DNA from 2 places in the Nocardioides sp. JCM 18999 genome. Region 1 is predicted to be linked to the other one. Evidence: predicted binding sites of a transcription regulator. Region 1 holds the regulator's gene; the other holds the start of a gene.
What was found. Region 1 encodes LexA, which represses DNA repair genes until DNA is damaged. Its sites were predicted from a motif close to TCGAACANNTGTTCGA; they were not measured.
Positions count from the first base shown of each region.

Region 2: a site for LexA is predicted at 9,345-9,360, ahead of ACZ5J1_RS01855 (HNH endonuclease signature motif containing protein). Genes of this name have one in related genera too.

Region 1 covers NZ_AP043887.1:2,842,769-2,854,570, forward strand. The annotation lists gene ACZ5J1_RS14055 (hypothetical protein) at 45-1,139, opposite strand; gene ACZ5J1_RS14060 (hypothetical protein) at 1,222-2,307, opposite strand; gene ACZ5J1_RS14065 (matrixin family metalloprotease) at 2,425-3,282, shown strand; gene ACZ5J1_RS14070 (hypothetical protein) at 3,296-4,057, opposite strand; gene ACZ5J1_RS14075 (hypothetical protein) at 4,120-4,557, opposite strand; gene ACZ5J1_RS14080 (vitamin B12-dependent ribonucleotide reductase) at 4,667-7,579, opposite strand; gene nrdR (transcriptional regulator NrdR) at 7,748-8,254, opposite strand; gene ACZ5J1_RS14090 (hypothetical protein) at 8,494-8,853, shown strand; gene ACZ5J1_RS14095 (LysM peptidoglycan-binding domain-containing protein) at 8,975-9,331, opposite strand; gene lexA (transcriptional repressor LexA) at 9,561-10,271, shown strand; gene ACZ5J1_RS14105 (alkaline phosphatase D family protein) at 10,354-11,802, shown strand, end outside.
Region 2 covers NZ_AP043887.1:391,381-403,182, reverse strand. The annotation lists gene ACZ5J1_RS01925 (TerC/Alx family metal homeostasis membrane protein) at 53-1,120, opposite strand; gene ACZ5J1_RS01920 (hypothetical protein) at 1,138-1,380, opposite strand; gene mca (mycothiol conjugate amidase Mca) at 1,380-2,300, opposite strand; gene ACZ5J1_RS01910 (DUF4307 domain-containing protein) at 2,345-2,734, shown strand; gene greA (transcription elongation factor GreA) at 2,758-3,267, opposite strand; gene ACZ5J1_RS01900 (AI-2E family transporter) at 3,251-4,366, opposite strand; gene msrA (peptide-methionine (S)-S-oxide reductase MsrA) at 4,453-5,106, shown strand; gene ACZ5J1_RS01890 (universal stress protein) at 5,136-5,570, shown strand; gene ACZ5J1_RS01885 (GNAT family N-acetyltransferase) at 5,567-6,127, shown strand; gene ACZ5J1_RS01880 (dihydrofolate reductase family protein) at 6,150-6,713, opposite strand; gene ACZ5J1_RS01875 (TetR/AcrR family transcriptional regulator) at 6,710-7,288, opposite strand; gene ACZ5J1_RS01870 (FBP domain-containing protein) at 7,351-7,845, shown strand; gene leuE (leucine efflux protein LeuE) at 7,839-8,501, opposite strand; gene ACZ5J1_RS01860 (hypothetical protein) at 8,595-9,314, shown strand; gene ACZ5J1_RS01855 (HNH endonuclease signature motif containing protein) at 9,537-10,883, shown strand; gene ACZ5J1_RS01850 (hypothetical protein) at 10,964-11,245, shown strand; gene ACZ5J1_RS01845 (IS110 family RNA-guided transposase) at 11,300-11,802, opposite strand, start outside.

The DNA of each region.
Region 1 (11,802 bases):
CCGCCTGCGGGATCACAGGCGGCCGTCGTCGGGGTGGAGCTGGGTCAGCCGATCTTGACCTTGACCGGCTTCACCAGGTTGATGACGGCACCACCTGCGCCGCTCGAGACCTGGTAGGCCGAGGCGACACGCAGGCCGTGGATGGAGACGGTTCCTTCGGGAACATCAAAAGCGAGGAAGCAGGTCAGCCGCTCGGTCACCGGTGGGGCCATGTCACCTCCGCGGACTGCGACGCCGTCACCGTTGTCACTCCAACCGATGAAAGCGGCCTGGTGCATGCTATCGACGGCGCCCTCGGCAAGGTCGATCGCCAACAGATCGACCTCCGGCTCCAGCTCCGACGCCACTGCGTCATTGAGGGCGGCCTGGTCGCTGAAGGTCACGGCAGGGGTGCCAGGAACCGTGGCACCGTCAACGGAGACGCCGGAGTCGACCAGGTACGAAGCGGTCGGCCACGTGCTCGCCTTGGTCAGGCAAGGAATCGTCTCGTCCGAGTAGTCCGCCGGGATCGCGAGCTTGGTGGTGCCGTCCGGAGTCTGGGAGACGCCCATGGCCCCTGCGGGGCGAACCTTGGAGGTGCTCACGGACTCCCCCTCACCGGAGACCGTGAGGTAGACGACGTGGCTGAGGCCCGCAGCCTTGGCCATGGCGGCCCGCGATGCGTTGCTCGCCGCGACCGTCTTGCCGTTCTTCATTGCGGTCGTGGCGATCGACTTCTTGGCCGACGCGACGCTCTTGGCCAGCTTCTTCTTCGCTGCGGCCTTCGTCGGGGCGGTCGCGCTGACCGACTTGGCGAAGGTGCCGGCGCCCGTCGCGGAGTAGTTCCAGGTCAGCACGCGCGCGGCGTCGTCACCGGTGCAGAGCGTGTCGGTGACGGTGGCGGACGCGGTCCCGTAGGAGGCCTTGACCACGGCGGAGGCGACGTAGGGAGCCTTCTTCTTCGCGGACTTCCGGCGCACGGACGTCGGCGCCACGCTCACCTGGGGCTTCGCGCTCGCCTTGGTCGAGACGGAGGAGACCTTCAGTCCGGAGGCACAGGCAGCGGAGGCCGGCGCGGCGCCGAGAGCGGTGATGCCGACGGTCATGCCGGAGATCAGGACGGGGGCCGCGACGAGGGCGGCGAGCTGACGCGAATTCACAGGTAGTTCTTAGCGGATCAGGGACCGTCCCACCTATTCATTACGACAATTTGGGACCCTGAGTGTCATTTGGGACCCGGACTCAGCCGATGGCGACCCGCTGGGCGCCGAGCATCGTCCGGACGACCGGATCCTGAGTCCCGTCCTCCGCCAGCCCAGCACCGACACGGAGGCCGGCGATGGCCACTGTCCCCGCGGGCATCTGGGTGGCTCTGAAGCACACCAGCTCACGATTCTGGCTCGCCGGGTTGAAGGACCCTTCTCCGACGGCGACGCCGCCCGCACCCGCGCTCCACCCCCACCGCCACGACGACAGCACCGGGCTCACCTTGCCGCCGTTCAGCGTCCACGAGAACGCCTCCACGTCGGGTTCGCCACCGCCCGCGACCACGCCGTTGAGCGCCCCCTGGTTGCTGAACGTGAGCGTCGGTGTCCCGGGGAACCTGACGCCGTCCGACTTCGAACCGGCGTCGACGAGGAAGGACCGGGGCCAGCGGTGCGCCCGGGTGAGGCAGGTGTGGTCCCCGGTGTAGCCGGAGGGGATCACCAGGCGGGTGAGGCTGCCGGACTGGCTCAGCCGCAAGGCCGTGGCCCGCGGGGTGGTCGAGGCACTCTTCGAGTCGTCGGTGCCGGTCAGGTAGATGACGTGGCTGATTCCGGAGGCACGCGCTTGAGCCGCCCGGGTGGCCGCGGTCCGTGCCCGCGAGACCCCGTGCTTCTTCGCCGCGCGTGCCACCGACCGCTTGGCTGCGGGGATCCGCTTGGCCAGCCGCGACTTCGCCTGGGCCTTGGTGGCGCCCGTGGCGGAGCGCGTGACGGCGGACCGGCCGTTCGCCGTGGCGGAGTAGCGCCAGGTCAGGGCCCGCCCGACCACGTCGTGCGTGCAGAACGTGTCGACCACGGTCGCTGACGCCGTACCGAAGGAGGCGGCGACGGTCGCCGAGGCGCGCCAGCGCGCTGACCGGGACGCGCCCGGGCGCCGGACCGCGGGGGCCCTGACGACCTTGACCCGGACCTTGGCCGTCGGCCGGGAGGTGAGGCTGGTGGTCTTCAGCCCTGCGGTGCAGGTGGCCGCCGAGGAGGGCGTGCCGTTGCCGGTGAGGGCGACGAGGAGACCGGCGAGCAGCACCACCGTCGCGGCGAGTGCGGTCGGGGTTCGCTGGTCCATGCTTCATTGAACCCAGCCGCTGGAGGGGCGTCACGACCGGACGGACCGCCGGTTCACCAATGCTGGGTAACCCCTGGCGGGTGCGGGGTCGGTCCCCGGCGCCCTACGCTGCCGCAGGTGGGGAGGTTCACCCGTTGGCGGATGCGACGCGACCTCGAGCGGCGCTTGCGCGAGCTCGACCGGCTCGACGAGCGCTACGGACTGGGAACGATGCCGCCGACTCGCGCCCCGCGCCGGCCCGGTCGGGCGCGGCAGGTGCTGGTCGTGCTGGTCGGCGGGACCGCGTTGGCCGCGGTCGTGATCGGCCTGCTGGCGATCGCGCCGGGCCCCGGCGGGACGGCGTTCCGGTCGCTGACCGGCATCAACCGGGCATCGCGCGTGCTGCCCGCGGTCACGGCACCGCAGACCGACGAGCCGTACGCCTTCTCCCAGACCCACCCCGACGGCACACCGGTGACCTACGACCCGTGCGAGCCGATCCACTACCTGGTCAACCCCGAGAACGGGCCGGCCGACGCACGCAGCTTCCTCGACCCCGCGGTCGCCGCGATCCAGGAGGCCAGCGGGCTCCGCTTCATCGATGACGGCGCCACCACCGAGCAGTGGGAGTCACGGCAGAGTGGGCTCGGTCAGCGCCCGGTCCTGATCACCTTCGACACCGCCGAGGAGGTGCCCGGGCTCAAGGGTGCCACCGTCGGCCTGGGTGGCAGTCTGTCGGTCGGTTCGGACGGGCAGCCGGCCGACTACGTGACCGGTTCGGTCGCGCTCGACGCCGCCTGGTTCGCCCGGGCGAGTGCCGACGGCCGCACCGCCCAGCAGCAGGCGATCGTGATGCACGAGCTCGGGCACGTGCTCGGCCTCGACCACGTCGACGACCCGCGCGAGCTGATGTACGAGGAGAACGTCGGCGTGACCCGGTTCGCCGCCGGTGACCGGGCCGGACTCGCGCGCCTGGGTGCCGGCGAGTGTCGATGAGGTCCCGACGCGATCAGCGGCCCGGGCGTAGCGTGATGACCGGCGAGACCTGGTGGTCGTAGCCATCCATCGGGGCCACGAACCGCAGCTTTGTGCGGCGGCCGTTGTACTGGATCCCGACATCGGCCCGGCCACTGTTGTCATAGACCCTGACCACCTTCCGGATGCCACGCCACCGCCCGTCGCGCCAGCGCTGCAGGAGGAGGGGCTGGAGGAGCATCGGGTAGACGCCGTGCGGGCCGACCCCACGCGCCCGCATCACGACTGTGAGCAGCTCGCCGCGATGAGGCGTCCGCTCGACGTGGCGCGGATGGGCACGGTCGTAGACCTGCATGTCCAGCATCGCGTGCGCTCGACGCATCATCGCCCGGTCCGAGGCGATCTCCTGCTCGCGCCACCGGGCGCCGTCGTACCAGCTCACCGTGGCTGTCACGGTGTACTCGCCAACCTGGTGGGGCCGAGCAGTCGAGACAAAGAGCGTCCGATCCGTCCCGCTCGAACCGGGCGGCACCTCCGAGGAGACGAACCTCCCGTCGGGTGCGCGGAGGACGACGTTGAGGAGCCAGCCCTCGGGAAGTGGTGCTGAAAGCCCGAAGGAGTACGCCACCTTCGGGCCCGCCTCACACACCTGTCCCGCGCAAGGGTCAGCGATGTAGAGGACGCCATCGCGCGCCGTCAGCCATCCGGTCGGCGCGACGTCAGCCGATGCCGGGGCGGCCGCACCGGGAGTCAGCCCCACGATGAGCAGGACCAGGACCGCGAGCCACCGAGACATGGGCGCATGCTGGCACAGGACGCCGCCGCCCGTGCGGTGTTGGCCGGACTCGTGCGGTCGGATCAGTCGCAGTAGTTGCAGACTCCGGTGGCCGGCAGCTGCATGAAGCACTGCGGGCAGACCGGGGCGACCTTCTCCGGCTTGACCGGCGCCTTCGGTGCCGCCACCTTGCGGGGCGCAGCCGCGCGCGTCCCGGGGACCCGCTTCGTTGCGGTCGGAGCGGCGAGCTCGGCCGCCGTCGTGACGGTGAAGTCCAGCTTCCGCAGGATGCTGGCGGACTTGCTCGCGACGTCCTCGGCCGAGACGACCGCACCGTTGGCCTTGAAGTACGCCGCGGCAACGACGGCGCTGGCGTCGTACTTCTTGCCGCGCTCGACCAGGAGGGTCTCCCCCGGCTCGTCGAGGCCCTGCTCCGCCAGGAAGGCCTCCGCACCCATCTGGTCGTGGGCCTTGACCGCGCTCAACACATGGATTCGGGTGATCAGGTTCAGGCTCGACACCCTCCCACCTTAGGTCCCCATGACCCTGACGAATAAACGAGAGGCAGGCGGACGCCGAAGGCCGGCCACCCGCATGGGTGACCGGCCTTCGGCGTGATGAGATCCGACGTCAGCTGCAGCCGGAGGTGCTGCCGCAGCCTTCGCACACGTAGCACGAGCCGGCGGGGCGCATCTTGGTGCCGCAGGTGAAGCAGAGCGGGCTGTCCACGGCGGTGCCGCTGATCAGCTCGAGCAGCTCAGCCGTGGTCCGAGCCGCCTTGGGTGCCTCGGCAGCCATCGCGGTGACGGCCTCCTCGGCGGGCGTCTCGACGGCGTCGAGCTCCTCGACGGTCAGCACCTCGACCGGAGCCGAGGCGACCACGGGGGCGGCCATCAGCTCGGCGGCCGACCCGGTCTCCTCGGTCGCGTCGTACGACCCGGTCTCGAGGTAACGCTGACGCTCGTCGGCGGTGTAGATGCCGAGCGCCGAGCGCTGCTCGAAGTCCAGGTAGTCCAGCGCCAGGCGACGGAAGACGTAGTCCATCAGGGACTGCGACATCCGCACGTCCGGGTCGTCGGTGAGACCGGCAGGCTCGAAGCGCAGGTTGGTGAACTTCGAGACGTAGGTCTCCAGCGGGACGCCGTACTGCATGCCGATCGAGACCGCGATCGAGAACGCGTCCATCACACCGGCCAGGGTCGAGCCCTGCTTGCCGAGCTTGAGGAAGACCTCACCGAGCGTGCCGTCCTCGTGCGCACCGGAGGTCATGTACCCCTCGGCGCCACCCACGGTGAAGGAGGTGGTGCGCGAGACACGCGACTTCGGCAGACGCTTGCGGGTCGGGGCGTAGATGACCTTCTCCACGACCTTCTCGACGACCTCGGTCGCCGGGGCGGCGGTGGTGTTGGCCGCGTTGTCCTTGACGTCCGACTTGGCGTCCGACAGGGGCTGGCCGACCTTGCAGTTGTCGCGGTAGATCGCGGTGGCCTTGAGGCCGAGCTTCCACGACTCCATGTAGACGTTCTCGATCTCCTCGACGGTGGCCGTCTCGGGGAGGTTGACCGTCTTGGAGATGGCGCCGGAGAGGAACGGCTGCGTGGCGGCCATCATCCGGACGTGGCCCATCGGCTCCAGGGCGCGCTTGCCCATCGCGGTGTCGAAGACCTCGTAGTGCTCCGGCTTGAGGCTCGGAGCGTCCACCACGTGACCGTGCTCGAGGATGTACGCCTCGATCGCCTCGACCTGCTCGGGCTGGTAGCCGAGGCGCTTGAGCGCCCGCGGGATGGTCAGGTTGATGATCTGCAGCGAGCTGCCACCGACCAGCTTCTTGAACTTGACCAGCGAGAAGTCCGGCTCGATGCCGGTCGTGTCGCAGTCCATCATGAAGCCGATGGTGCCGGTCGGCGCGAGCAGCGAGGCCTGCGCGTTGCGGTAGCCGTTGACCGCACCGAGGGCGACGACGTCGGCCCAGGCGCGCTCGGCGGCCTTGATCACCGGGGCGTCGATCGCCGGGTTGATCGACCGGACCGCGTCGTTGGCGGCCTGGTGCTTGCGCATCACGCGCTGGTGGGCCTCGGCGTTGCGGGCGTAGCCGGCGTAGGGGCCGACGACGGCAGCGAGCTCGGCGGAGCGCTTGTAGCCGGCACCGGTCATCAGCGAGGTGATGCCGGCGGCCAGGGCGCGGCCACCCTCGGTGTCGTAACCGAGGCCGAGGGCCATCAGCAGGGCGCCGAGGTTGGCGTACCCGATACCGAGCTGGCGGTAGTCGCGGGTGGTGCGGCCGATCGCCTCGGTCGGGAAGTCGGCGAAGGAGATCGAGATGTCCATCGCGGTGAAGATCAGCTCGCAGGCCTGCTGGAAGCGGACGACGTCGAAGGAGTCGTTGTCGTCGAGGAACTTGAGCAGGTTGAGGCTGGCCAGGTTGCAGGACGAGTTGTCGAGCGACATGTACTCCGAGCACGGGTTGGACGCGGTGATGCGGCCGGTCTCGGGGTTGGTGTGCCAGTCGTTGATCGTGTCGTCGTACTGCAGACCCGGGTCGGCGCACTCCCACGCGGCGACGGAGATCTTGCGGAACAGGTCGCGGGCGTCGACCTCCTCGATCACCTCACCGGTCTTGCGCGAACGCAGACCGAAGGAGGAGCCGGACTCGACCGCACGCATGAACTCGTCGGTGACCCGGACGGAGTTGTTGGCGTTCTGGTACTGCACGGACGTGATGTCGGCACCGCCGAGGTCCATGTCGAAGCCGGCGTCACGCAGGGCGCGGATCTTGTCCTCCTCGCGCGCCTTGGTCTGGACGAACTCCTCGATGTCGGGGTGGTCCACGTCGAGCACGACCATCTTGGCGGCGCGACGGGTGGCACCACCGGACTTGATCGTGCCGGCCGAGGCGTCGGCACCGCGCATGAAGGAGACGGGACCGGACGCCGTGCCGCCGGAGGAGAGCAGCTCCTTGGAGGACCGGATCCGGGAGAGGTTCAGACCGGCACCGGAGCCGCCCTTGAAGATGAAGCCCTCTTCCTTGTACCAGTTGAGGATCGAGTCCATCGAGTCGTCGACCGAGAGGATGAAGCAGGCGCTGACCTGCTGCGGGGACTCGGTGCCGACGTTGAACCAGACGGGGCTGTTGAACGAGAAGTACTGGTTGACCAGCAGCCACTTGAGCTCGCGCTCGAAGAGTTCGGCGTCGGCGTCGCTGGCGAAGTAGCCGTGCTCGACACCGGCGAGGGTGTAGGTGTCGGCGACACGGTCGATGAGCTGCTTGAGGCTCCACTCACGCTTGTCGGTGCCGACCGCGCCACGGAAGTACTTCGTGGTCACGATGGTCGACGCGTTCAGCGACCAGAAGTCGGGGAACTCCACCCCGATCTGCTCGAAGACCGTCTCGCCGGTCTTCCAGTTCTTCTGGACGACGTCGCGACGCTCCCAGTTGATCTCGTCGTAGGGGTGGACACCTTCGGTGCTGAACACCCGGTCGATGGTCAGCCCTGCGGCCGCGTTGCCCGCGTCGCTGGCGGTGTCGATTGAACCCTCGGTCATTCCCGGTTCCCGTCTGTGAATGAGTTGCTGTCGCGTGATGCTGGGGGCGTCGTACGACGTCGTGGTCGTGCTGGTGGTTGGAGCGGTGTTGCTGGTGGTGCTGAAGCTGATGCGCTGGTGAGGCCGGGCAGGTCGCTTCCCCACAACCTGCCCGGCCTGTCCGGGGGCTCAGCCGGGCGGTGCCGGGCTGAGCAGTTCGGCGGCCGGGATGTCGGCGCCGTCGAGCGAGGCGCGCTCGGAGCGAAGCAGCGCGATCTCCTCGGAGAAGTCATCGGCGGACTCGAACTGTCGGTAGACGCTGGCGAAGCGCAGGTAGGCGACCTCGTCGAGCCGCCGCAGCGGCCCCAGGATCGCCATCCCGACCTCGTGCGCCGGAACCTCGGCCGAGCCACTGGTGCGCAGCGCGTCCTCGACCTCCTGGCCGAGGCAGGCCAGCTCGTCCTCGGTGACCGGACGACCCTTGCAGGCCTTCCGGACGCCGGCGATCGCCTTGTCGCGGTTGAACGGCTCCGAGGCGCCGCTGCGCTTGGCGATCGTCAGCTGCATGAGCTCGACGGTCGTGAAGCGCTTCTCGCAGTTCACGCACGTCCGGCGGCGGCGGATCGAGCCGCCGTCGTCGGCGACGCGGGAGTCGAGCACCTTGGTGTCCGTGTGCCGGCAGTAAGGGCAGTGCATCGCGGTCTCGACTCCTTCCTCGGCTCGCTGTTCGTGTGGTCCGACCGCACCCGATCCGGCCCATCCTGTGGAGGAGCCGGTGGATAACTTGTGGACTAGATGTGGAGAACTACATCGTTGTAACTACTAGATGTAGTGGTAACCATAAACCCTCCGTGCCGTCGCACGTCAAGTGAATGCGGCCCTCGGATCGGCGTGTCGCGGGAGCTGACCAGGAATTGGGCAGAATGGCCCATGTGATGGCGGGAGGAAAGCGTGCAGGGGCACGCGAGAAGCGGTCGTTCCCACGTCGCGCACTGGTCCCCGTCGCGGGCAGCATCGTCGCCCTGGGCCTGTGGGGTTACCTGGTCTGGTCGGCGATCGAGGTCGGTTCGCGTGCCCGCGGCGGCGAGTCCGGATCGTGGTGGCTGACCCTCGCCCTGACCCTCGGCGCGATCGCCGCGCTCTTCGTCTGCCTCGCCTTCGCGACCGAGGCGGCCCGAGCGATCGGCTTGATCGCCCCGGCGACGCCCCGGGAGCAGCGGGCACCCCGAGCACCCCGAGCACCCCGGGTGCCGGCGAGCGAGCGCCCCAAGGGCGGCAAGCGCGCAGCGCGCTGACCCCTTCGAAGGCCTCGAGGGGCGTGGCAGCGGTCTTCCCTTCCGCGCCACGCCCCTCGCCTTGCTGATCCCGCCGGGTGGGGTCGAGTCACACGGCGGGACGTCTCTTTTCAGTTGTCGATCAGCGCGACGCCGGCACCCGCAGGGTCTGCCCGACCTGGAGAGATCCACCGGAGAGGTGGTTGAGCTCCTTGATCTGCTGGACCATGTCGCCGGTGTGCCCCTCGACGGCGACCGCCGCTGCGATCTCCCACAGGGTCTCCCCGGGCTCGACCGTGATGGTGGCGAGCGTCTCCGAACGCTCGGTGGCGGTGGAGTTGGCGGCCAGACCGAGACCCAGGCCGAGGGCCGTCACCAGGCCGACACCGAAGACGACGGCTCGCCCACGCCGGGTGAGGCGGACGGTCGAGCGCGGGGCGGTCCGGGTGGCGGGAGCCACGGGACGAAGGTCGATCGGCGACAAGGTGATGGTGGCCATGGGAATCTCCTGGGGAAGTGGAGTGGAACGTGATCTGCGGTGCTGCTGTCTGACTCAGTTCTAGAGATCGCCACCGACAAAACCTGTGCGGCGACCTCCGAGGCGGTTCCGGCGGCCCGATCGATCACACGTTCGATCGAACACGTGTACGAGACTAGATCAGGTGTTCGAACAGATTCAAGCGTGTCATCGAACATTTTTTCGAACAAATGCGGCTACAGTCGCTTCCATGAGCAAGAAGATCGCCGAGCTGCCCGACGGGCCGGCCGACGCCACGGGCCTGACCCCGCGTCAACAGCGCATCCTCGCCACCCTCAAGGACTCCATCGAGCAGCGCGGCTACCCGCCGAGCATGCGTGAGATCGGAGCGGCTGTCGGACTCACCTCCACCAGCTCCGTCGCCCACCAGCTGCGCGTGCTGGAGGAGAAGGGCTACCTCCGCCGCGACCCCCACCGGCCGCGGGCGCTGGAGGTCTTCCTCCCCGAGGTGATGGCGGCCCGCCGGTCCATCTCCGGCGCCGACGACAGCTCGATCGACCAGACGGGCATCGGCGACGCCGCTCCCCCGGCGCAGTACGTCCCGCTCGTCGGGCGGATCGCAGCCGGTGGCCCGATCCTGGCCGAGCAGCACACCGAGTCGGTGATGCCGCTGCCGCGCGAGATCGTCGGCGACGGCGAGCTCTACATGCTCGAGGTCCGCGGCGACTCGATGGTCGACGCCGCCATCTGCGACGGCGACTACGTCGTGGTCCGGTCGCAATCGGTGGCCAACAACGGTGAGATCGTCGCCGCGATGATCGACGGCGAGGCCACCGTGAAGACGTTCCAGCGCAAGGGCGGCCAGGTCTGGCTGATGCCGCACAATGACGCGTACGAGCCGATCGACGGCACCCACGCGACGATCCTCGGCAAGGTCACCGCCGTGCTGCGCAGCCTCTGACCCGTTCGGGCGGCGAAGCCGTCACCGACCGTTCACCTCCGGCCCCGTCACCCGACGGGGCCGGAGTCGTTTGAGCGTCGTGATGTCCTTCGCCCGGTGGAAGCGCACGGTCGGTCCGACCTGGCACTCCGACCTGACCGACTCCCGGATGCCGCGGGCCGCCCGCCGACGGCACCGATGGCTGCACGAGCATCTCGCCTACGACCGCTGGCGGCTGCGCCAGGGCGGCTCCGCCCGCGAGCGCCGGGGACTGCGGCGTCGGATCGACCGCCTGCACACCGAGCTGTCACGGATGCACCGCCGCTACGGTCCGATGACGAGGTCCGGCTCGGCGGCCACCATCCCGCCGCCGAACCCGAACGCCCCCGCCGCCACCCACCGGTTCTTCCAGCACGGCGTCGCCTCCGGAGATCCGCTTCCCGACCGGGTGGTGCTGTGGACCCGCCTGACCCCGACCGCCGACGCCGCCCCCGGCTCCGGGCGGGGCCCCGAGTCCGGGGTGCGGTGGCACGTGGCCACCGACCCGGCGTTCCGGCAGATCGTCCACGCCGGCACCTTCACCACCGGGGCCGGCCGCGACCACACCGTCAAGCTCGACGTCACCGGGCTGCGCCCGGACACGACGTACTACTACCGGTTCGTCTTCCAGGGACCGTGGCGGACGGCGCAGGCCTCCCCCGTGGCCCGCACCCGGACCGCCCCCGCCGTCGGAGCGACCCCGGCGAACCTGCGGTTCGGGGTGGTCAGCTGCGCCAACCTGCAGGCGGGCTGGTTCAGCGCCTACCGGCACCTGGCCGACCGGGACGACCTCGACGTCGTCGTGCACCTGGGTGACTACGTCTACGAGTACGGTCCCGGCGAGTACGGCTACGGACCCGACCAGACCGACGTCCGCACCCACCACCCGGCGCACGAGATGCTGAGCCTGGCCGACTACCGGCAGCGGCACGCCCAGTACAAGCAGGACCCGGACCTCGCCCTGCTCCACCGGAAGTACCCGTTCATCACCACGTGGGACGACCACGAGAGCGCCGACAACTCGTGGCGCACCGGCGCGGTCAACCACGACCCGGCCACCGAGGGCAGCTGGTCGGCGCGGACCGCGGCGGCGGTGCGCTCCTACGACGAGTGGATGCCGATCCGGATGCAGGGCACCGCGACGCTCGGGGACGGCCCGACGGTCTACCGACGGTTCCGGTTCGGCCAGCTCGCCGAGCTCACCATGCTGGACCTGCGCAGCTACCGGGACCAGCAGCCGTCGATCCTCGGGGCGGCCAGCAACGACCCCGACCGCACCCTCACCGGTGCCGCCCAGATGGGGTACCTCAAGGCGGGCCTGTCGCCCACCGCTCCCCAGTGGCGCGTGGTCGGCAACCCGGTCACGATCGCTCCGCTGCAGCTCGCCAGCCTGCCCGCGAACGTGCAGGACCTGCTCAACGGGCTCGGCGCCGGTGCCCAGCTGCCCAACCCCCAGGCGCTCAACACCGACCAGTGGGACGGCTACACCCACGACCGGACCGAGCTGTTCGAC
Region 2 (11,802 bases), 1.4 Mb from region 1:
AACGCCGAAACCCGCCTTTCGGTGAACCGAAAGGCGGGTTTCGAGGGACGACTCAGTCCTCGTGGTGCTCGTGGATCCCGCGACGGGGACCGGTGTGCTTGTCCTGCTCGTCGGAGCTCATCCGGGAGGAGGCGATCAGGCTCGCCACCGTGGTGACCACGAGCGTGCCGATGATGACGGCCAGGGAGACCCAGATCGGGATGTCGGGCGCCCACTCGACGTGCTCACCACCGTTGATGAACGGCAGCTCGTTCTCGTGCAGCGCGTGCAGGATCAGCTTGACCCCGATGAAGCCGAGCAGGAACGCCAGCCCGTAGGACAGGTAGATCAGCCGCTGCAGCAGCCCGCCGATCAGGAAGTAGAGCTGACGCAGACCCATCAGCGCGAACAGGTTCGCGGTGAAGACGATGTAGGGGTCCTTGGTCAGGCCGTAGATCGCGGGGATCGAGTCGAGCGCGAACAGCAGGTCCGTCGTCCCCAGGGTGAGGATGACGAAGAACATCGGGGTGACCAGACGCTTGCCGTCGATCCGGGCGAGGATCGAGGTGCCGTGCCACTCCTTGGTCGCGGGGAGGTGCTTCTCGGCCCACTGGACCAGCTTGTTCTCCTCGTACTCGTCCTCGTCCTCGCCGCCCTCCTTGGCCAGCTTGAAGGCCGTCCAGACGAGGAAGAAGCCGAAAATGTAGAAGACCCAGGAGAACTCGTTGATCGCCGCGGCGCCGACGACGATGAAGATCGCGCGGAAGATCAGCGCCAGCACGATGCCGACCATCAGGGCGCTCTGCTGCAGCTCCCGCGGCACGGCGAAGTTGGCCATGATCACGATGAAGATGAACAGGTTGTCGACCGAGAGCGAGTACTCGGTCAGCCACCCGGCGAAGAACTCGGCGGAGGGGTTGGCCGACAGCGAGGTCGGTTCGGCGAAGACGGCCAGCCCGATCCCGAACAGGATCGCCAGCCCGACGAAGAAGACGAGGTGTCGCGACACCTCACCCATCGACGGTTCGTGCGGACGCCGCGCGATCACGAGGATGTCGACGGCCAGCAGACCGACCAGAAGGACCAGGGTGACGGTCCAGACCAATGGCGAGGCGATCGAGTCGCCCGTCAGGGAGCTCACAACAGAAACCGAACGACTCAGACGGTCCCAGAGTTCCGGTCAACCGGGTCCGCGGAGGACGGCAGGATGCCTGCTTCGCGGTTCTTGGCGGCCTTCTTGAACTGGCGCGACATCGAGAATCCGAGCGCGACGACGGCGGCGAAGAGCAGCAGGAAGATGATGAAGGCGGTCCAGCCGGCCTTGACGTCGGCCGGCTCCGGCGGGGCGTCGACGGCCGTGTGCACGGCGGCGATCAGGGTGTACGCGGCATGGGACAACATCACGAGACGGGACCAATCACATCGGGGGTGATCCCGGAGAACAGGTCGTCCTCCGGAACAGGGGCGTCGACGAAGCTCTCGACGAGCTCGAAGTCTTCGGTCGGCCAGACCTCGGCCTGCAGCTCCCGGGGCACCGAGAACCACCAACCGTCGGGGTCGATCTGGGTGGCGTGCGCGAGCAGGGCCTGGTCACGCACCCCGAAGAAGTCGGAGCAGGGCACCTTGGTGGTGACGCGGGCGTCCCACTCGGGCTCCTCCTTCCACTCCTTGAGTCGATCGCCGTACGGCGACTCCAGCCCGTGGGCCAGGATCGCCTCGTGCAGCGCGACCGCCTTCGGGCGGTTGAAGCCGTGCGAGTAGTACAGCTTGAGCGGCTGCCACGGGGCGCCGAGCTCGGGGTGGAAGTCGGCCTTGCCGGCGTGCTCGAAGGCGAAGACCGAGATGTTGTGGCACTGGATGTGGTCCGGGTGGGGATACCCGCCGCGCTCGTCGTACGTCGTCAGGACGTGCGGCTTGACCGACCGGATCAGCGCGATCAGCGGCAGTGCCGCCTCCTCGACCGGGACCAGGCCGAAGCAGCCCTCGGGCAGCGGCGGCCGGTTCCCGTCCTCGTCGGGCTCGGGCCAGCCGGAGTCGATGAAGCCCAACCACTCCTGGGTGATGCCGAGGATGTCGCGGGCGCGGGCCATCTCCTCGCGCCGGATCTCGTGGATGTTCTCCAGGATCCCGGGCCGGTCCATCTTCGGGTTGAGGATCGAGCCGCGCTCGCCGCCGGTGCAGGTCGCGACGTGGACGTCGACCCCGTTGGCCGAGTACATCGCGGTCGAGGCGGCGCCCTTGCTCGACTCGTCGTCGGGGTGGGCGTGCACGTGCATGAGTCGCAGGCCAGCCCACTGAGCAGCGCGTGGATGCTGAGGCATACCCACCATCGTAGGTGGCACCGCGCGGATGCGAGGATCGTGGGGTGAGTGATCTGGCGCAGCGCTACGGAGGGCATCGGTCTTGGACGTCGCGGATCTTCCCCGTGCTCGCCGTCGTGATCGTGGTGGCCCTGGTGGTGTGGACGGTCTGGGTGGTCTGGATCAAGTCCAACCCGGTGATCTCCTCGACCCTGGCCACGTGGGAGGTCGTCGACGACCACTCCGCGGTCGCGTCGGTCCGGGTGACCCTCGACGACGACGTCCGCGACCCCAGCTGCCTGATCCGGGCCACGGCGGAGGACCACGTCACCGTCGGTGACCTGACCTTCACGCCCGTCGCCGGAAACAACGAGGTCACCATCCGCACGGAGCGGATGGCGACCTCGGTCGATCTGGTGGGCTGCACCGCCCAGGGGCAGAACGACCCGCGCTGATCGCAGCGCTCAGCAGCTCAGCGTCAGCTGAAGACGACGACCTTCAGCACCTGCACCTTGAGCGGCCCGCGCGGGCCCTCGAAGGTGACGACGTCGCCGACCGAGGCACCCAGCAGGGCGCCACCGACGGGTGACTGCGGGGAGCTGATCTCCAGCCCGTGGGAGTAGTCGTCCATCTCGATCGCGGCGATCAGACGGACCTCGGCCTCGTCGTCGTCATCGCCCTCGAACTTGAACGTGACGACCTTGCCGGGGCCGACGATGCCGTCGTCGGTGGGCTCGGTCGTGTCGACCTTCAGCAGGAGTGCGGCCAGCTGCGCGATCTCACCCTCGAGACGTCCCTGAGCCTCCCGAGCGGCGTGGTAGCCGCCGTTCTCCTTGAGGTCTCCCTCGTCGCGGGCGGCGCTGATCTCGGCGACGATCTTCTCGCGCTGGGGGCCCTTCATGTCCTCGACCTTGGCGGTGAGCTGCTCGAAAGCGCTGCGGCTCATCCACACGGTCGAGGCCGACGTGTTGTCAGTCTGCTGGGTCATCGGGGTGTGCTCCTACTTCCGGTAAAGGATCAGAGAAGTCTAGCAACTGGGGTTCTTCTGCTTGCGGATCTTCAGCGAGGTGGTGGACGACCGCGTTGATCGCCGCGGCCATCGGTACGGCGACCAGGGCGCCGACCACGCCGGCCACCAGGACACCGACGGCGATCGAGACGATCACCGCCAGCGGGTGCACCGCGACCCAGCGGCCCATCAGGAACGGCTGCAGGATGTGCGCCTCCAGCTGCTGCACCAGGATCACCCCGCCGAGCATCAGCAGCGCGGTGACGAAGCCCTGGTCCACCAGGGCGACGAGGACCGCGACCGAGCCGGCGACGGTGGCGCCGAGCAGCGGCACGAACGCGCCGAGGAAGACCAGCACGCCGATCGCGGCCACGAACGGCACCTGCAGGATCGCCGCGACGATCATGATCCCGATCGCGTCGACGGCGGCGACGATGACGGTGGCCCGCACGAACTGGGTCAGCGAGACCCAGGCGACGGTGCCGGAGGAGTGCACCCGGTCCCGGGCAGCCTGGGGCGCGATCCGCACGATCCAGGACCAGATCGTCGAGCCCTCGGCGAGGAAGAAGTAGGTCGCGAACAGCGCGATGAACATCCCCGCGACCACGTGCCCGACGGCGGTGCCGAACTCGGTCACGTGGCCGAGCACGTTGCCGTCCTGGCTGGCGTTGGTGATCGCCGTCTGCACCCGGTCGATGACGTCGTTGATCTGGCTGTCGCTGGCCTGGAGGGGGCCGGTCTTCAACCAGTCCTTGATCTCACCGAGACCCTGGACGGTCTGGTCGGCCAGGTCCTGGGCTCCGCTGGCGACCTGCGCCCCGGCGAAGACGAGCCCGGCGGTGATCACCGAGATCCCGGCGATCACGATCAGCAGGGAGGACAGGACCCGGCCGAGCCCGATCCGTCCGAGCACGGCCACCAGGGGCGCGCAGAGCGCCGAGATCAGCAGCGCGACGATCAGCGGGATGACGACGACGCTGAGGTAGCCGAGCACGCGGGCCAGCACGTAGCCGGCCGCGGCGATGACCAGGAAGCGCCACGCCCACTGGGCAGCGATCTCGACTCCGCGAGGGACCATGTGCGTGAGCGTAGCCTCGGGAACGAAGCGGGACACCGAGTTGTTGCACCCATCGCACCACCCATCAGCAACCGCAGGAGGCACTCATGTTCGGTCGACCGAAGACCCTGTTCCCCGCCGACGCCACCCTGGCGGGCCGTGCGGAGCCCGAGTTCGCCCTCCCCGCGCGCCACCGCGTGCTGGGCACTCCGCTCGACGCGGTCCCCGGCCAGGACGGCACCCCCGAAGGCCTCGAGGTCGCGTACTTCGGCCTCGGCTGCTTCTGGGGCGCCGAGGAGATCTACTGGGCCAAGCCCGGCGTCTACACCACCTCGGTCGGTTACCAGGGCGGGACGACCCCGAACCCGACGTACGAAGAGGTCTGCAGCGGTCGGACCAACCACACCGAGGCGATCCGGATCGTCTTCGACCCGTCGGTCATCTCCTACGCCGACCTGGTCAAGACGTTCTTCGAGGTGCACGACCCGACCCAGGGCATGCGCCAGGGCAACGACGTCGGCACCCAGTACCGCTCGGCGATCTACTTCACCTCCCCCGAGCAGGAGGCGACCGCCCGCGAGCTCACCGCGGTGTACGGCGCCGAGCTGGCGCGTCGCGGTTTCGACCCGATCACCACCGAGGTGCGTGAGGTTCCGACGTACTTCCCGGCGGAACCGATGCATCAGCAGTACCTTGACCGCGTGCCCAACGGATACCGTTGCCACGCCACGACGGGGATCACCTTCCCCGCCGAATCCTGAATCCTCCACACCCCTCGGAAGGAACCCGCATGAGCGTCATCATCGTCGGAGTCGACGGAAGCGAGACCGCTGCCCAGGCAGCCCGGAGCGCCGCGATCCTCGCGGTCGCCCTCGGCGCCGACCTGCACGTCGTGTCCGCGTTCGCGCACTACGAGGAGAAGGTGTTCGACCGGGGTCCCGGCGAGCAGTTCGTGGTCAGCAGCCGCGACAGCGCCGAGGCGCTGGCCCAGGACGTCGCCAACTCGCTGCGCGCCGACTACCCGAACCTCACCATCGAGGCCGAGGCCGAGTCCGGCAAGCCGGCCGAAGCCCTGGTCGCGGCGGCCGAGTTCACCAAGGCCGAGCTGATCGTGATCGGGAACAAGCGCGTCCAGGGTGTCTCGCGCATCCTCGGCAGTGTCGCCGTGGACGTCGTCCGCAAGGCGCCGTGCGACGTGTACATCGCGCACACGCACGCGCGTTGACCTCAGCGCTCAACGCCGGGCTGCAGCGCGACCTCGGTGACGGGGTCGTGCTGCGCCCGGTGCAGCGCGAGGACCTGGTCGAGCTGACCACGCTGGTCGTCGCCAACCGCGAGCACCTCGCGCCCTGGGACCCGCTGCGCGACGAGGACTACTTCACCCTCGCCTCCCAGGAGGCGGTGATCGAAGGGCACCTCGCCCGGCTCGCCGCCGGCTCCGAGGTGCCGCTCGTGCTCGTCGTCGACGGACATCTCGCCGGCCGAGTGACGCTGTCCAACGTCGTGCGCGGACCGCTCCAGAGCGCCGTGCTGGGCTACTGGATCGACGCCGCCCTGCAGGGCCGCGGCCTGGTCTCGCGTGCCGTCGAGGCCGTGGTCGAGATCGCCCGCGACGACCTCGGCCTGCACCGGCTCGAGGCCGGCACGCTGGTGCACAACGAGCGCTCGCAGGCTGTGCTGCTGCGCGCCGGGTTCGAGCGGATCGGCATCGCCCGCGGGCTGCTTAAGATCGCCGGCGAGTGGCAGGACCACGTGCTGTTCCAGCGCCTGCTGGAGGAGTAGGCGCGGCGCTGCACGCCTGGGTTCAGCCGACCTTGTACGTCGCGGAGACGAACTGCCCAGCCTGCTTGGTCTCGACCAGCGTCAGCCGGTCGGACTCGAAGCGGCCGGTGAACAACGGCGCTCCCCCACCGAGGGTGACGGGGGCGATCGAGAGCTGCAGCTCGTCGAGGTGACCCGCGTCGGCGAACTGGGTGGCGAGATCCCCGCCGCCCATCACCCAGATGTCACCGTCGCCGGCAGCCGCGCGGATGGTGTCGATGTGGTCGGCGACCGCACCCGACAGGAACTCGACGTCGGCACCCTCGATCCGCGGCATCTCGTCAGGGCGTGAGGTGAAGACGTAGGTCTTCTTCCCGCCGTAGAACCCCGACCACTTCTCCGGGTGCGCGACCAGGTCCTCGTGCTCGACGACCCAGGTGTAGGTGGTCGAGCCCTCGACGATCACCGTCACCCCGGCGGCGAACGCCTCGACGTCGGCCAGGGCCTCCTCACCGCCCTCGACGACGAAGAGCCAGTCCAGGGAGTTCTCCGCATCGGCGAGGTAGCCGTCGAGCGTGGTGGCGGTGGCGAAGACGATCCGGGTCATGCCTCCAGCGTGCCAGCAACCAGGCCGAGTGCGCGATGCCAGCTCTCCTCGGCCGGCGGGCTGCTGTGGTCGAAGGCGCCCGAGGCCTCGAGGCTGACGAACCCGTGGATCACCGACCCGATCAGCCGGGTGGCGTGGACGGCGTCGTCACCCGCGACGGCGAAGCCGCGCAGCACCGCGGCGAGGAGGTCGGCGTGGCGGCGACCGGCGGCGATCGTCTCCTGCGCGGCGACAGAGTCCGCGAGGGCCTCGGCGATCCGCTGCCGGGTCGCGGCGTACCGGCCGGGGTGCTCGGCCGCGAAGGCACGGACCGTGTCGCCGTACGCCCGGAGCGCGTCGACGCCGGAGCGGCCCGCGAGCTGCTCGGCGACCCGGTCGGCGAGGTCGTCGAGGCTGACGGCGCTGATCCGCAGCATCAGCTCCTCGGAGCCCGCGACGTGTGCGTAGAGGCTCGGGACGCGCACGCCCACCCGGCGGGCGACCTCACTCATCGTCACCGCCGACAACCCGACCTCGTCGGCCAGGTCGGCTCCCTCGCTCCCGATCCGGCGCACCGTCAGGCCCTGTCTCACCACGGCACCACCCTAGCGCCCATATTGATTTGCCTAACACTATTAGGAGACCTACCGTGAGGTGCATGACTCCCCTGACCGAGCGTGACCTGCGCGCGAGCATGCTCAACGTCACCAAGGGCGAGGCGACCCGGATGGCGATCCCGCGCGACCTGGCCGACCAGTCGTGGGACGACCTCGACTACCTGGGCTGGCGCGACCCGCAGTCACCGCTGAAGGGCTACCTCATCGCCGAGCTCGACGGCCGCATGCAGGGCATCGCGCTGCGGGTCCCGAGCGCCAAGCCCGGCCCCAAGCGCAGCATGTGCTCGATCTGCCTGAGCCAGCACTCCGGCGGGGTCTCCCTGATGGTCGCGCCGCGCACCGGCAAGGCGGGACGTCAGGGCAACACGGTCGGCACCTACATCTGCTCGGACCTGCGCTGCTCGCTCTACGTCCGCGGCCGGCTCAAGACCGAGACCCTGACGGTGCGCGAGACCCTCACCACCGAGCAGCGCGTCGAGCGCCTGGTCCGCAACCTGGGCGACTTCCTCGCGCAGGTCTCCAGCGACGATCAGTGAACGCTGGCGACCGAGAGCCGCACGGCGAACGCGAGGAACGCCGCCCCGACGCCGGTGGTCGCGATCGCTGAGGCGACCTTGCGCTTCCGGAACGTCTCGGCAAGCCGGTCGCCGCTGAAGATCAGCAGCGACAGGTAGCTGACGCTGATCACCTGCGCGATCGCGCCCAACAGCAGGAACGACAGCCAGGGCTTGTCGTAGGCCGGGTCGACGAACTGCACGAAGAACGCGATGAAGAACAGGATCGCCTTCGGGTTGAGCAGGCTGATCACCAGCGCGCGGCGGAACGGCCGCTCGAGCGCGACGCCGGTCAGCGGGATCTCCCCCGCGGCGATCTGGGCCACCACCTTGCGCGAGCGCCACATCCCGTACGCCGCCCGCAGCATGCCGATCGCCAACCAGACCAGGTATCCGGCGCCGGCGTACTTGACGATGTCGAACAGCACGTCGTTGGCCTTGAGCAGCGAGGCCACCCCGCACGCCGAGAGCGTCATCAGGACGGTGTCACCGACCCACACCCCGGACGCGGCGGCGTAGGCCCGGCGGACGCCGGCGCGGGCGGCGACGCTGAGCACGTACAGCGAGTTCGGTCCGGGCAGCAGCACGATGAAGACGGTCCCGAGGACATAGGTCTTGAGGTCGGTCACGCCCAGCACGTCTGGGAGTGTGACATGCCGAGCCCTGGCGTCACGACTTGCTGGGTCACCCGCAGTTGACCCGGCCGCACGGCGCGGGATAGAAGCAGGTCCGTGATTCCGACCGACCTGCCGTTCCGGGTATGGCTCGCGATGGCGCCGGCCGCGGCTCTCGTCTGCGGGCTGCTCCTAGAGTCATGGCTGAGCGGGATCTTCGCTGGACTGATGATCCTCGGCCTGGCCTGGCTGTTCAAGGCTCCACCGGACGAGCCCGAGGCGCGCCGCTCCGACCAGGCGCCCGGCGAGCTCGGCGCCAAGATGGGACGCGAGCTGCGAGACCAGCTGCGGGGACGGCTGCCAGGGAGGAGCCGGTCAAACGACCGGTGGCTCGACAACAGCGCCTGGATCATGGGCCTCGTCGCAGCTCTCGGCGCCCCCTTGATCTGGTTCGGATTCGCCGTCCCTGCCATCGACGACATCAAGTTCCGCCAACGCGATGACCTGGTCCTCCTCACGTCGGACACCCTCCGCAGCCGGTGTGAGGGAAAAGCCTGCGGGACGAAGAACTACTACGCCGGCTTCACCCTGAACGGCGAGACTTACCGGGACGTACTCGTTGCCGCGCAGACTACGCACGACCTCGGGCCCTCCGTCGACCTGTTGGTCGACCCGAAGGACCCGCGCCATGCCCAGGTGATCGGGCAGAACGACACTCCCCGACTCATCCTGGCCTCGATCGGCACCCTTGCGGCACTCTGGTTCTCCATCGCCTTCTTCCGGTCGTGGCGGATCCAGCGTCACTGGGACGCGCGAGCGCGAACGTCCACGAAATAGTTGTTCTGACCTGCGGAAACAGGTTGAATCTAGAACGTTTGTTCGATAGAATCGGATGCATCCGGTCGTGAGGGAGGCTCGCGATCCAAAGAGTCGAAGCGACCGGTCAGCCGAGGAAAACCACCTTTGCTCCTGTGAGCCGGCGAACGAAGAGAAGCACCCGCATCGGACGGGTGTGACCACGTTTGCTGAAGCCCGGAGGAGGTGGCCCGATTGAGCAGCATGCTGGAGCGATCGCACCCCATCTGCGCCGCGATCGAGGCCGCCAGCGCGGCGGTGGCCGAGGTCGCTGACGTGGATCCCCTCTTCATGCGCCCGGGTGACCAAGTCGACGCACTGATGACGATCACCGTGCTGGAAACGCAGCTGACGGAGCTCAAGAGTCGCGTCATCGTGCCCCTCGATCAGTCCACCACGGTGGCGGAGGACGCGGGAGCCAAGGACCTGGGCTTCTGGTTGAACCAGCAGACCCGCCTCGGACTCCGCCAGGCACGTGCCGCGGTCGCGTTCGCCCACCGGCTGCACGACCACCCGCTCACCGCTGCGGCGATGCGGACCGGTTCAGTGTCCGCCGCCCAGGCCGACGTGATCTGCCGGGCGGTCGATGCACTGCCCGACGACCTCACCGACGACCTGGCGCCCCAGATCGACGCGTCGGTGCTCGAACAAGCGGAGCGCCAGCTGTTGGCTGATGCCCGAGCGTTCGATCCGGGTGCGCTCCGTGTCCTGGGCGCCCGGATCCTGGAGGCCGTCGCTCCAGAGATCGCGGAGGCCGCCGAGGCCGCCAAGCTGGAGGCCGCGGAACGGCGCGCCGCCGAACGGGTCCGGTTGAGTCTCCGCAAGCGGGGTGACGGCATCAGCCGCCTCATCGCGGACCTTCCCGATCGGTACGCCGCCCAGCTCGCCGTCATCCTCCAAGCTCTGCTCAACCCCCGCCGCACCCCGAGTTGGGCCGAGGCAGGTCCGACCGACGCGGCCGACCCGACCGATGACGCCGACCAGCGGGTCGATGGCGACCGGGCACCGCCCTCACCGGCACCGTGGTGGGCGCTCCCGGCGCCGTACAAGCTCGGTCAGGCGTTCTGCGAGATGCTGGACCGGATCGACCCGAAGGATCTCCCCACTCACGGCACCACCATCACGACCCTGGTGGTCACGATCCCCCTCGACCGGCTCGAATCAGGTCTTGGCGCCGCGACCCTCCACGGCGTCGATGGGCCCGAGCGACTCAGCGCAGCGGAAGCACGCCGACTCGCCTGTACGTCGGGGATCATCCCCGCCGTCCTCGGCTCGAAGGGCGAGGTGCTCGACCTGGGCCGCTCCGCTCGGTTGTTCAGCGCCGCCCAGAAGCGCGCTCTCGGTCTGACGCAACCGACCTGCCGGACCGCAGGCTGCACGATGCCCGCCAGCCACTGCGAGGGCCACCACATGGTCCCCTGGGAGGACGGCGGACGCACCGACCTGGAGAACGGCAAGCTCCTCTGCAGCTATCACCACCACCGGATCCACGACGCCGCCCTCACCTACGAGATCGGGCCCGACGGGCTGATCACCTTCCTCCGCCGGTGACTGAGGTATTCAGGTCGACCGACCATGCCGAGATGAGGGCGCATCCCTGCCGACGCTAGGCCTGTGGCTAGCATCGGCGGGTGAGCACGATCCGGGTTCTCAACGACGGCCGACTCGTGCTCGCTGACGGCACGAAACTGGACCTGGACTACGGCTGGCTCAGTAAGGATGAGGCCCGCTCCGTCGCCGAAGTTGCAGACGTTGTCGTGGCTGCGTCCGGACTTTCGTCCTCCGATATTTCGTCCGATGCACGCCGTATCCGTGAGCTTGTCGGCATGGTCGACGCCTCGGGCGATCCCGTCGGAGCCCGCCGCTACCGAGGCGCTGGAATGGTGGCATTGGTTCTGACCTCCGGGCACTGATCGCCCGCTGTGCCGCTGTCAGGGCGGAACGCCCGACCATGGCTCCCCTCTGTGTCAATGCGTACCGGGCGTGGGGGTCCTAGGCTGGGTCTTCGACGGGTTCGGGTGTGGCTTATCCGAAGAGTTGGCGTGGGGCTGTGAGCCGGCCGCGCTGGAGTCAGAGTCGTTGCCCTGTTGCCCACTCGGGCCCGTCGCCTCGGCGCTGATGGTGTGGCCGATCGTGTCGTCGAGCATGGTGCGGTAGACGACGTCAGATAGCCGTCTCTTCAACGCGCGCATTGCTTCGTTCGATGTCTTCCCGTCAGCTTTGCGGCGGTCGTAGTAGGCGCGGCCCTCGGTCGGGTGCCGCAGTTGGACGGTGGCCATGATGTGCAGGGTTCGGTTGATCTGACGGTTCCCGGCCCGTGACAGCCGGTGGCGGACCTGGTCACCCGATGACGCGTCGATGGGGGCGGTGCCGTTCCAAGACGCGAAGTGGCCGCGGTCGGGGAACCGGGTGATATCGGCGACGTCGACCAGCAGTTGGGCGGCTCCGGACGGACCAATGCCGTGCAGGT